4 regions of the Klebsiella sp. genome follow, and region 1 is predicted to be linked to each of the others. Evidence: predicted binding sites of a transcription regulator. Region 1 holds the regulator's gene; each other region holds the start of a gene.
The links. The regulator Fur, encoded in region 1, represses iron uptake genes when iron is present. The targets are predictions, from matches to a motif close to ATAATAATGAGAACNACTATCAA.
Positions count from the first base shown of each region.

Region 2: fhuE (ferric-rhodotorulic acid/ferric-coprogen receptor FhuE) is a predicted target of Fur. The motif match lies at 1,866-1,888, and genes of this name have one in related genera.
Region 3: QVF11_RS22850 (TonB-dependent siderophore receptor) is a predicted target of Fur. The motif match lies at 1,567-1,589, and genes of this name have one in related genera.
Region 4: sodA (superoxide dismutase [Mn]) is a predicted target of Fur. The motif match lies at 1,087-1,109, and genes of this name have one in related genera.

Region 1 is NZ_JAPUEW010000075.1:119,870-123,041, reverse strand. It holds gene fldA (flavodoxin FldA) at 85-615, shown strand; gene fur (ferric iron uptake transcriptional regulator) at 907-1,359, shown strand; gene QVF11_RS22580 (ChiQ/YbfN family lipoprotein) at 1,430-1,762, opposite strand; gene chiP (chitoporin ChiP) at 1,810-3,172, opposite strand, start outside.
Region 2 is NZ_JAPUEW010000094.1:59,068-62,239, forward strand. It holds gene fhuE (ferric-rhodotorulic acid/ferric-coprogen receptor FhuE) at 1-1,781, opposite strand, end outside; gene hinT (purine nucleoside phosphoramidase) at 2,139-2,495, shown strand; gene QVF11_RS26125 (YcfL family protein) at 2,501-2,875, shown strand; gene lpoB (penicillin-binding protein activator LpoB) at 2,897-3,172, shown strand, end outside.
Region 3 is NZ_JAPUEW010000076.1:445-3,616, reverse strand. It holds gene QVF11_RS22850 (TonB-dependent siderophore receptor) at 1-1,295, opposite strand, end outside; gene QVF11_RS22845 (MltF family protein) at 1,906-3,172, shown strand, end outside.
Region 4 is NZ_JAPUEW010000100.1:80,075-83,246, forward strand. It holds gene rhaT (L-rhamnose/proton symporter RhaT) at 1-892, opposite strand, end outside; gene sodA (superoxide dismutase [Mn]) at 1,184-1,804, shown strand; gene yiiM (6-hydroxyaminopurine reductase) at 1,876-2,550, shown strand; gene cpxA (envelope stress sensor histidine kinase CpxA) at 2,704-3,172, opposite strand, start outside.

The DNA of each region.
Region 1 (3,172 bases):
CTTCTCAGTTCTGCTATCATTGCCCCTATCTGTGGGCATTTAAGTCCCTACCACATCATTAAGTTTCAAGAGGTTATTTTACTCATGGCAATCATCGGCATCTTTTTTGGCAGCGACACCGGCAACACCGAAAATATTGCAAAAATGATTCAAAAGCAGCTTGGTAAAGATGTTGCTGATGTGCGCGACATTGCCAAGAGCAGCAAAGAAGATCTGCAAGCTCACGATATTCTGCTGCTCGGCATCCCAACCTGGTACTACGGTGAAGCACAGTGTGACTGGGATGATTTCTTCCCGACGCTGGAAGAAGTCGATTTCAACGGCAAACTGGTCGCGCTGTTTGGCTGCGGCGATCAGGAAGACTACGCTGAATACTTCTGTGATGCGCTGGGTACCATTCGCGACATCATCGAACCCCGCGGCGCCACTATCGTTGGTCACTGGCCGACCGCTGGATATCATTTTGAAGCATCTAAAGGTCTGGCAGATGACGACCACTTCGTGGGTCTGGCCATCGACGAAGACCGTCAGCCAGAACTGACTAACGAACGCGTGGAAAAATGGGTAAAACAGATTTCTGAAGAGCTGCACCTCGAAGAAATCAAGAATGCCTGAGTCTAAACGGCGTTATCGTCAGATTTCGCCGAATTAATAGATAAAAGCAATCAAAGTTATAGCTACAAGTTTTTAACTTTTAATCACATATCTGTACAATGTCCTCTGATTTAACGAGGTCACGTGAAGCACTTTGTAGCCAGTGCCTCGTTTTTGACAGCATACAAGGCCCGATGCTTGCAGTTTTCATTTCACCATGGCAGTTCTATAATGAGACGCATTACATCGGGTGATTCTCTGTATTACTTCCGTTGATGGAAGTAGATCGTTTAGCAACAGGACAGATTCCGCATGACTGACAACAATACCGCATTAAAGAAGGCTGGCCTGAAAGTGACACTTCCGCGATTAAAAATCCTGGAAGTCCTGCAGGAACCGGATAACCATCATGTCAGTGCGGAAGACTTATATAAACGCCTGATTGATATGGGTGAAGAGATTGGTCTGGCAACCGTCTATCGCGTACTGAACCAGTTCGACGACGCCGGCATCGTCACCCGTCATAATTTCGAAGGTGGTAAATCCGTTTTCGAGCTAACGCAACAGCATCATCACGATCATCTGATTTGCCTTGATTGCGGCAAAGTGATCGAATTTAGCGATGACTCAATTGAAGCTCGTCAACGTGAGATTGCCTCCCGACACGGTATTCGCCTCACCAACCACAGCCTGTACCTGTACGGTCACTGTGCAGAAGGCGATTGCCGCGAAGATGAACATGCCCACGACGCGGTGGAAAAGTAATTCCCCGTTGCGTAAGCAGCAAAAAGCCAACCTGACGGTTGGCTTTTTTTATGGCTACGAAAAGTAAAAATCAGGGTTTCGTGTTGTTGCTACGAATCTCTTTCCAAATCTGGTCACAGCGCGACTGTACTGCCTGATCGTTACCGGTTTTACGCGCCTGGATACATTGCTGGTAATCCAGTACTCGCACGCTTTCCTGGGTGGCGAACTGCTGATGCTGCTTCTCTTGCTTCAGAACGTCTAATACGCTCTGGCAGGCTTCGACTTTATCTGGGTTACCTTCAGCAGTATTAATACAGGCGCTGTAGGCATCTTTTAACTTTGAATCCTCTTTCGGCGCTGGCGACTGCGTGCAGGCAACCAGACCTGCCGCCACAATGGCGACAAGCAATAGCTTCTTCATAATCGACCTCGGGAAATTGCGGCAGGATCACGCCCGCCGCACTGGCATCAGAAAATGGTGAATGGAGCAATAACCATGAACTTCACGTCGCGCTCATCCTGGAAGATGTTGCCGTAGCCGCCGCTCCAGCTTGGGATATCGGAGTGGTTGTCGTATTGAGTAAAGTGCAGTTTAAACAGCGTACCCTTCGCGCGTCCTTCCTGTACGGTGTACATCGCATCCAGGCTATAGGCTGACTCTTCCAGACGTTTGTCAGGGTTGTAGTAAGCATCAGGAGAAGACATTTTTCCTGGTTTTGCATCCCATGCATAAACATAGGACGCGCCGAAGGCCCAACCCGGCATATTCCAGTTCTTCATGTCATACATCGCACCGAAGAACACCGCTTTTTCACCGTTGGCGTTGAAGTCAGAGCGGTTATCCCACCAGACATCCAGACGACCGTTAGATGAGGCGTAAGTCGGCGTCATACGCTGCAGGAAGTAGCCCTGCTGACCATCGGCTTTAACCCAGGTTCCTTCCAGGCGCAGGTCGAGAACATCAGCAACCTTATAGCCAAAGGTCAATGCCTGTAGCCAGGCGGTACCATCATAAATATCGTTCGCCCCGCCGTTGCTGACTTTATCGCGAGTACCGTAGAACTGGTAGCTGGTGGTTAGCGGCGTGCCTGCGACATCAAATTTGTAGCTGGCCTTAGCGAAATACTGGTCGATGTAACCCTGTGCCTGGCCAAATGCGGCTTCCAGCACGAGGTCATTTTTAAAATCATACTTGGCGCCGAGAGAGTGGAGATAATCAACCTTGGTTTTCTTGTCGTTCTGATAGAACTCATCCATCTCAATGTGCCACGGCGCTTTATATTCGTTTGTCCACATATAGGAGAAACTCAGCGCGCCCGCATCGCCGTAGTCAAAATTAGCACCGGCTTCAGCCCCCTGATAGGTACCCGGCATAAAGCTCCAGTGCGGAGCCAGCAAGGTTTGACCGGTAGGCTGGATATAGCCAGCACGCGCCCATGCCGGGCCAAATTTAAATTTGGCGGCTGCTTTGTACAGGCTGATCCCGCTCTTATCACCGGAATAGTCTTCATCGTAAGTTTTATTGCGTGAGGAGAAAGCGATTTCGTTCGGGTGTCCGCTGTCGCTGCTTTCACCCATTTCGATGGCGGTAAAGGCCGCAACATCAATGCCGAACATATCGGCGGCATAGCCGGACTGGAAGTCGAGGTTGGCGTTCCAGGTGGAATGAGAAAGGTTAGTTTTGTATTTGTCGCCGTCGGTCACATCTTTACGGTCACGTTCACGCTGCCAGTAATAGATGCCGCCGGTTAACGTTGAATCATCAATGAACCCTTCCGCTTTCGCATCCGGTACCATTGCAAAACCTGACAGTGCTGTCACACCGGCGATA
Region 2 (3,172 bases), on a different contig from region 1:
ATTTCGAACTCCACCCCTTTGCTTACGGTACCATTGACGGTTTTATAAGCCGCCTCGCCGTTGCTGCCAGGGATTTGCCCGCCGGTTGCCTGGCCGAGGTTATCCTGTTCGATGCGGAATATGGAGAGGGTGGTGGTCAGGCGGCTGTCCATCCAGTCGGACTTCAGGCCGACTTCATAGTTATTACCGGTAACCGGGGTCAGATATTTACCGGAGCTATCACGCTTATTCTGCGGCTGGAAAACGGAGGTATAGCTGGTGTAGGCCGACCAGTTATCGTTGATGTCGTAAACCAGACCGGCGTACGGCGTAGTATGGTTTTTCTCCATATTATAGGTCAGCGTCTCGATACTCCAATTGTTATAGCGGACGCCAAGGATCAGGTGCAGCGGATCAAGCAGGGAGATACGAGTCGCCGCATATACCGATTTCATTCGCGTGGTATCGTCCTGCGCCAGGCTCTGCGGTCCCCAGTTGGTTTCCGGGAAGCTGGCACTATTAAAGTCATAGAAATTACCGATCTCATCCGGAAATACGTTTGCCCAGGAGCTGAAGTAGCGGTTATTTTGCTTGCTGTAGCTGCCGCCAATCATCAGGTTGTGCTGGCGACCAAACAGGTCGTAGCCGCCATCTGCAAACAAATCCACGGCATCGACTTTACGTTTGCCGCTGTTCCAGCCGGTACCGCCAACGTAGGTAAAGCTCGGACCGTAATTGCCATAAGGACCAACTAGCATCCCGGTCTCTTTATTAACGTACGCGTCTACGTACATCATTTTGCTGTCGAATTTAACCTCTGAATGGGTTGCATTCATGGTCGCCTGCCAGGTATCGGCAAAGCGCTGTTTCAGCGTGACGAAAACTTTGTTGATCTCTTTGTCGTTATAGGCCCAATCAGGGGCTGTGCTATGAGAACGATCGTAGTGGTTTTTGCTGCCATCGGTATTCCAGCGCGGCAGGCCGCCCCATGTTGGGCTATTCACGTCGATACGCTGATATTCGTAGCCTGCGGATAAACTGGTTGAGGTCCCGAGGTCAGCATCAAGAATGCCGGAGAAGAAGGTTTTTTCGCTGTTATAACGATCGAGCCACGAATCATTATTTTGATAGCCAGCGATAATGCGCGCGCGTACGTTACCCTCTTCGGTGAGCGGGCTTTGCATATCAGCAACGTATCGCTGCTTATTCCAGCTACCGTACTCCGCAGAGATATTGCCTTTAAACTCGCGGCTGGTGGCATGTTTACGAATCATGTTGATTGATGCGGCTGGGTTACCCGTACCTGTCAGCAGGCCATTGGCGCCGCGCACGACTTCTACTCGCTCGAACAGTGCCATGTCGGTAAGGGCATCGCCCAGGTTCCAGCGGGATTCAAACCAGGTCGGAATGCCATCAACCATATAGTTATCTATCTGAAAACCACGGGAGTAATAGCTGGTGCGGTCAGAGTCGGCCTGGCTGCTGCTGATCCCGGTAGTGTGGTCCATCACGTCACCCAGAGTTTGCAACTGCTGGTCCTGCATCCGCTGTTCGGTAATGATACTGACCGATTGCGGAATATCGCGTTGGGCCATCTCCATTTTGGTCCCGGCGGAGGTGGTTTTGACGCTGTAATCCTGCTCTTGCGTATCTGAGCCGGTATCTGCGGAACCTTCTACAATAATCGTGTCTTCGGCCTTGCTGACGGCCTGGCTGAGCTGAGGAAAGAGCGCCAACGCTATGCCCATAGCAAGCAGGGACGGTGTGATACGCCCATCCTGGAAGGTGGTGGAGAGAGACATCATAAACCCTTGATCATAAGATAATTATTATTCGCCGGGGCTCTGTGACCGCGGTCGATCGAAAGCGCGTTGCATTCAATGTGAATACAAATGAGAAATATACGCATTAATATTTAAAGTGTAAACAGAAGTAAGCATTGCTCTGAAAAAGTTGGGGGTAGGTTGTTATGACTAACAACTTTCCACAGAGTTATGATTAATCAGTCAGCAGCTAAGTCCTTTGTCGCGTAAGAAAAAACGCTTTCAGGTTGAAAGAGTGGGAGTAACTCGCTCATACTCTTAAGCGAATCCTGTGCATCCGCGTTTATATGCAGGGGCAGGCCAGAGCACGGTATAAAAATTAATAAGGAATCAGTCATGGCAGAAGAAACGATTTTCAGTAAAATCATTCGCCGGGAGATCCCGTCGGATATTGTTTATCAGGACGAGTTGGTCACCGCTTTTCGCGATATCTCTCCGCAGGCACCGACCCATATTCTGATCATTCCTAATATCCTGATTCCAACTGTCAACGATGTAACTACGGAGCATGAACTGGCTCTTGGCCGGATGATGACCGTTGCGGCGAAAATTGCCCGCGACGAGGGGCTGGCTGACGATGGCTACCGTCTGATCGTCAATTGCAATCGCCACGGGGGTCAGGAGGTCTACCATATCCACATGCATCTGCTGGGTGGGCGTCCATTAGGTCCAATGCTGGCCCACAAAGGTTAATACCCATGCGCGCAGCCCATTTCGGCGCACTTCTGGCCGCGACGCTCCTGGTTGGATGCAGCTCGCATCCGGAAATACCGGTCAGCGATCAGCAAAGTCTGGTGATGGAATCTAACGTACTGGCGGCGGGGATTAGCGCTGAAGTACCGACGGTGACCGCCTCAGAGATACAAGCGACGGCGACCACACGACTATTTAATGAGCGCCAGGTACCGGTGACCGTGCACTATCGCTTTTTCTGGTATGACGCCAGAGGGCTGGAGATGCATCCACTTGAACCGGCGCGCAGCATAACGGTTCCCGCGCACTCCTCGATCACGCTTTACGGCAGCGCCAATATTCTGGGGGCGCACAAGGCCCGACTTTATCTTTATCTGTAAGAGGTCATCGTAATGATTAAAATGTGTCGCTATGCACTTGTTACCGCACTGGCGATATTCCTTGCCGGGTGCGTAGGGCCAGGTCAGCAGCCCGCTCCCGTTGAGGAAGCACAGCCAAAACCGCAGCAGCCTGTTCAGCCGCAGCCGACTGTGCCAAGTATTCCTGTGATACCTACGCAGCCAGGCCCAATTGAACATGGCGAGGAGCCAGCGCAACCGGCCCCGCGCGTGCGTCATTATGACTGGAGCAGCGCAGTGCAGCCGATGGTTGGACAAATGCTGCAAGCGGGTGGCGTG
Region 3 (3,172 bases), on a different contig from region 1:
CTTCGGCCGGTTGCCGAGATGCCGTCAATAGAGCCATAAGAAAGAGACTGGGTCGTCGATACGCCATCTTTCATCCGCTGCTGGTTCCACTCGGTCCCCAGCGTCAGGTTTTGCTCAAACCCGAAGGTAAACGGAATATTCACCTCGCTGTGCAATAGCACATCCGCCAGGTCGATATCGGAGAATTCGCTCCCCGAGAAGATCCCTTCCGTTCCGCCCGCCAGCCCCTCGTTCATGCGCGAGTTACGGGTGTGCTCATACTGAGCATAGGTATTGCTGGTCACGCCATTATCCCAGCCGCCGGTCCACGTCACCCCGTAAGTCTGGCGATAGAGGCGGTTAGTCTCTTTGCCGTACATACTTTTCACCAGCGTGCTGGTGTTGGTATTTTGCGTGTCGCCAGCGTACAGATTACCCTGACGGCTGTAGCCGGTTTCGAACTCCAGCGCCTGCATCGGCGCAAACTCCCAGCGCAGTTTGCCGTGGATATCTTTGTTCTCTACGCCTTCACGTCCCGCTGGATAAGAGCCCGCATAGGTACCGGTTCGTGCCGCTTCGTGGCCGGAGTTAATATCCTGGGCGTCGGCCTGCGTTTTGCTCAGGTTGCCCCATAGATTAAAGCTAACCTCATCCGACAGCGGGCCGTTAAGACTAAAGTTAGTGCGCTTCGTCGATCCCTCTTTACGGTGCTGAGGAGCGTTCATATAGGTATTCCAGGAACCATGCCATTCGCTGGTCGCCGGTTTAGTGACAATATTAACCACTCCGCCCATTGCGCCATTACCGTAGCGGGCCGCCGCAGGGCCGCGAATGACATCGATATGGTCGATCATTTCTGCCGGAACCCAACTGGTATCACCGCGCGTATCACGGTCTCCGCGCCAACCATAGCGCACGGAGTTACGGCTGGTCACCGGTTTACCGTCTACCAGAATCAGCGTGTTCTCCGGTCCCATACCGCGAATATCGACCTGGCGGTTATTACCGCGCTGGCCGCTGGTGGAGTTGCCGGTAAGGTTGACGCCCGGTTGGGTTCGAATCAGTTCTGAAACGTCGCGAGCCGGTGGATGCTTGCGGATTTCATCGGCGGTAATAGTGGATACGCCGGGGGCTTGCAGGTTCTGCGTTGCCGCGGTCACGACCATCGTTTCATCGTGATTTTCTGCGGCAATCGCCGTATCGGATTTCTTTGTTTCGTCTGAAGTGTTGCCCTCGGCGGCCAGCGCTGGCAGCGCCCCCCCCAGGATAGCCATGTGGATCAGCACAGCCAGCGAGTAGTGCGAAGTGTGTTTCATGGAATATGCCCTGTTTTCTTTTATTGCTGTCGGGGCACGCCTTCTTCATCAGTCAGATAAACAACGGCAGTGACTTCCATGCATAGGGCAACGTCTCTGGTTTTGGCGTAAGCAGAGCCCTCCCGATGCAATACCGGGATATCGATTCAAAATTTACGCCAAAAAATAGAAAATTTTGCCCTGGCAACACGAAGAAATAAACGCGCCACGCTATTCTTTGATAGTGTTTGCCGATCAGCACGCAATAGGATTATTGTGCCGAACCACGTTATTAGAAATGAGATTTATTATCAAGTTGATAGTTATTCATCATGCAAATAAATTAAAATACAACAGCAAAAACAGATAGATAAAAATTTTTAAATCTATTTAATACCATGACCAAATTAAACAAATGAATTGTATCTACATTAAAAAAACACAATTCATCCATATTATTTCCACAATTATTTAAGTAAGCTCTGTTTTATTATTGCAATATAAATACTGATCTTGTTAATTAATAAAATAATTAACATCCAGATTTGTAGTCCCTCATACATGCTTGCCATGCATGCTAACTACGCAGGATTGACTAGAATAAAACAATCCCCCTGCGGAGCACCGCGCCATGAACACCCTGTCGTCATATCGATACCTTATCGGCTGGCTGACCTGCCTTGCCGCCCTGCTATTTTTCAGTTCGGTTAACGCGGCCTCAGAAAATAAACGCGCTGAGCCAGACGAACGCGAGGCCCTTGAAGTTAACGTCGAGGATATGTTGCAACCATGGCAGGGCGATTTGCCGGGTATGCTCGACCGACGAACAATCCGGGTTTTAACTACCTACAGCAAAACCTTTTTCTTTATCAACAAAGGCACCCAGCGCGGCGCTACGCACGATATCTTTATGGAGTTTGAACGCAGCCTGAATCAAAAATTAGCGAAAGAGAAGAAGCTTAAGCATCGCCATCTCAAAGTGCGGATCATTTTTGTTCCCGTTGTCCGCGACCAGCTCATCAGCGCGCTTAACGCCGGTAAAGGGGATGTTATCGCCGCTAACATGACCATCACACCGGAACGTCAACAGCAAATGACGTTTACCGCGCCTATCTATTCCCACGTTCAGGAACTGCTGCTTTCTGGCCCTGGCTCTCCTAAAGTGGAAAATCTGCAACAACTCTCCGGCAAAACGGTATTTGTGCGCACATCGTCGAGCTATTACGCAAGTCTGGTTGCGCTCAATGCGCACTTTGCGCAAGAGTCCCTGCCGCCCGTGATGATTAAACCAGCCCCCGAAGCGCTGGAGGATGAAGATTTAATAGAGATGCTCAGCGCCGGACTTATCCCGCTGACCGTGGTCGATCGCCATAAGGCGATGTTCTGGAAACAGGTTTTTCCAAAAATTCAGGTTCACCAGGACATCATTCTGCGCAACGAGGGCAATATTGGCTGGGCGGTACGCAGCAACAGCCCTCAGCTCCTCGCGTTACTTAATCATTTCATCAAAGAAAACAGCCAGGGCAGCAAGCTGGGTAATACGATCCTGCTGCGCTATCTGAAAGATGCTAAATACGTTAAAAACGCGGCGGCGCAGAAGGAGCGACGTAAATTTCTCACGATGGTGGAAATTTTCCGTAAATACGGCGATCGCTATGACGTCGACTGGCTGCTGATGGCGGCGCAGGGGTATCAGGAGTCGCGCCTTAATCAGTCGGTGCGGAGCCACGTTGGCGCAATTGGCGTCATGCAGGTGATGCCGAATACCGGTAGGGAGCTGAAGGTCGGCGATATTAAGCAGCTCGATCCCAATATCCATGCTGGGGTGAAATATATGCGCTGGATGATAGACCACTATTATGGGGATGAACCGATGACTCAGCTTGATAAGGCGCTGT
Region 4 (3,172 bases), on a different contig from region 1:
AGCTCATATGCAGCATCCAGCTCATGTAGTCGTATTGTGCCGGAATGCTGGCGTGGCCCCAGGCGTAGAAGAAGAACTGCAGGTACCACATCAGGCCGCCTAATGCGGAAAGCAGGATATTGCTGATGATGAGCGGCTTCGCCAGCGAGAAGTCGGCTTTGATCGACAAGTTTTTCACTTTGGCCAGGCGAATAAAGCAGAAGCCGAGGTTGACCAGCGCACCGCCGCCCATAATCACCACGTAGCTTGGCAGCGCGGTGTAGAGTGGGTCAACGCCGAGCGCGGCGGCGGCTTCATGCATCGGTTTTGCGGCGTTCATCGCAAAGGACATGCCGGCCGAGAAAATGCCGCACATTACCGCCAGTACCAGCCCCTTTTTCAGGTTGAAGTCTTCGGCTTTGATGCCCATTTTGCGCTCTTTGAGCTGGCCTGCGCGAGTGACTATCCCCACGCCAATCACCGCAACCAGCACGCCGAGCAGCGTCATTTGGCCGCCTTTAGTGTTAATTAAGACATCGAATTGACCGTTGAGGATTGGGGTCATTAGCGTGCCGACAATCAACGTAATGCCAATGGCGATACCGATCCCCATCGACATGCCGAGATAGCGCATGGTCAAGCCGTAGTTGATATTGCCGATACCCCACATTGCGCCGAACAGGAACACCGGCAGGAGCGTGGAGGCATTAAAGGAGCCGTAGTAGGCCCAAAAATCAGGGAGCAGCATGGCGCTGATGGCCCAGGGGAGTATCAGCCATGAGACAATCCCGCCGATAGACCACATGGTTTCCCAGGACCAATGTTTAACTTTCTTGAACGGGGCATAGAAACAGGCTGCACTGGCTGCACCTATCAAATGCCAAAAAATACCCATCGTAATCGCGTGATTCATTGATTCTATCCTCATCTATTTTTTATCGGATAAATCATTTTCCGACCCGATGAGTGTAAAAATCGGTCAGTTTTACTGCCTTCAGCCTGTTGCCACATAACATCCTTCTTTGGCAACCAGAAGCTTAATTCGTTGTTCTACATCACAAAACCACGTGTATAACCGTCTGTTATAACCTTATTAAAAATACGGCATTGATAAGCGTTTTCAATATCATTTAATTAACTATAATGAACCAACTGCTTACGCGGCATTAACACCTTCCGCCGCTCGACAATAATGGAGATGATTATGAGTTATACACTGCCAGCCCTGCCGTACGCTTATGACGCCCTGGAACCGCATTTTGACAAGCAGACGATGGAAATCCATCACACTAAACACCACCAGGCCTACGTTAACAATGCCAACGCTGCGCTGGAAAGCCTGCCGGAATTCGCTAGCCTGTCTGCTGAAGAACTGATCACCAAACTGGATCAGCTGCCGGCTGACAAAAAAACCGTTCTGCGTAACAACGCTGGCGGCCATGCTAACCACAGCCTGTTCTGGAAAGGCCTGAAAACCGGTACTACGCTGCAGGGCGACCTGAAAGCGGCTATCGAGCGCGATTTCGGTTCCGTTGATAACTTCAAAGCGGAATTTGAAAAAGCGGCTGCTACCCGTTTCGGCTCCGGTTGGGCGTGGCTGGTGCTCAAAGGCGATAAGCTGGCTGTGGTTTCTACAGCGAACCAGGATTCCCCGCTGATGGGCGAAGCTATCTCTGGTGCTTCCGGTTTCCCAATTGTGGGTCTGGACGTGTGGGAACACGCTTACTACCTGAAATTCCAGAACCGTCGCCCGGACTACATCAAAGCGTTCTGGGACGTGGTTAACTGGGACGAAGCCGCAGCGCGTTTTGCCGCCAAAAAATAAGGTTGCATTGTGCTGAGCGAGAAGCGAGTCTGATGGCTCGCTTTTTTTATGTCCGCAGCAAGGAGCAGCAGATGCACTATCCGCTAAATGTCTACATTGGGCGCATTCGCGACTATCCCGGCAGCCGCCCGAGCGCAATAAGCAAAATTCAGGTCGATGGTGAATTAACCCTCGGCGATCTCGGCCTTGAGGGCGATGAGCAGGCGGAGAAGAAAATTCACGGCGGGCCGGACCGCGCGCTGTGCCACTATCCGCGTGAACATTATGCCCACTGGGCTCGCGAGCTGCCTCAGCAGGCGGACCTGTTCTGCGCCCCGGCGTTTGGTGAGAACCTCTCGACCGAGGGGCTTACGGAGCAAAACGTCTTTATTGGCGATATCTTCCGTTGGGGAGAGGCACTGATTCAGGTGACGCAGCCGCGTTCACCGTGCTTCAAACTCAACTATCACTTTGCTGTTAGCGATATGGCGCAGCTGATGCAAAACAGCGGTAAAACCGGCTGGCTGTATCGTGTCGTAGCGGGTGGGCAGGTATCCGGCGATGAGCCGCTGGAGCTGGTTTCCCGACTAAGCGATGTTAGCGTGCACGAGGCTGGCGCGATCGCCTGGTCTATGCCGTTTGATGATGAACAGTACCACCGCCTGCTATCGGCGGCGGGGCTGTCAGTGAGCTGGAGCCGTACCATGCAGAAACGGCGTTTAAGCGGGCAGATCGAAGACAACTCCAGGAGATTGTGGGGGAAATGATTTCCCCGGATGGCGGCGGTGAACCGTAGCCCGGGCAGGCGCCTGGCGCCGCCCCCGGGAGCATAGCGCAAGGTGGCATAATTTCCCGGAAGCGGTGCTGGCGCACCTGTCCGGGCTACCTATCCTTGCTACTCTGCAGCCGGGAGAAACTCATCAGGTGCGTTTGTATAGCGGCAGCCAGATGGTTAAGCGCAAGCCGCCCAGCGGGCTGTCGTCGGCTTTCACCCAACCGCGATGCTGTTGAACCGCAGCTTCAACAATCGCCAGCCCCAGGCCGGTACCGCCAGACTCGCGATCGCGCGCCTCGTCGGTCCGGTAAAACGGACGGAAAATCTGTTCGCGATCTTCCGGACTGACGCCCGGACCATCGTCATCGACGTTCACCGTAATCCCGTCTTTATCCACCGAGAAGCTCACTGAAATCTTCGTATGCGAGTAGCGCAACGCGTTACGCACGATGTTTTCCAGCGCGCTTTCCAGCGCATTGGGGTTACCGTACAGCGGCCACGGCCCTGGCGGATACTCCACAGTGAACGATTTCCCTACCTGCTCGGCTTCAAATGCGGCGTTATCCAGCACTTCACCCCAAAGCTGATTAGCTTTTACCGTCTCGCTGACCAAC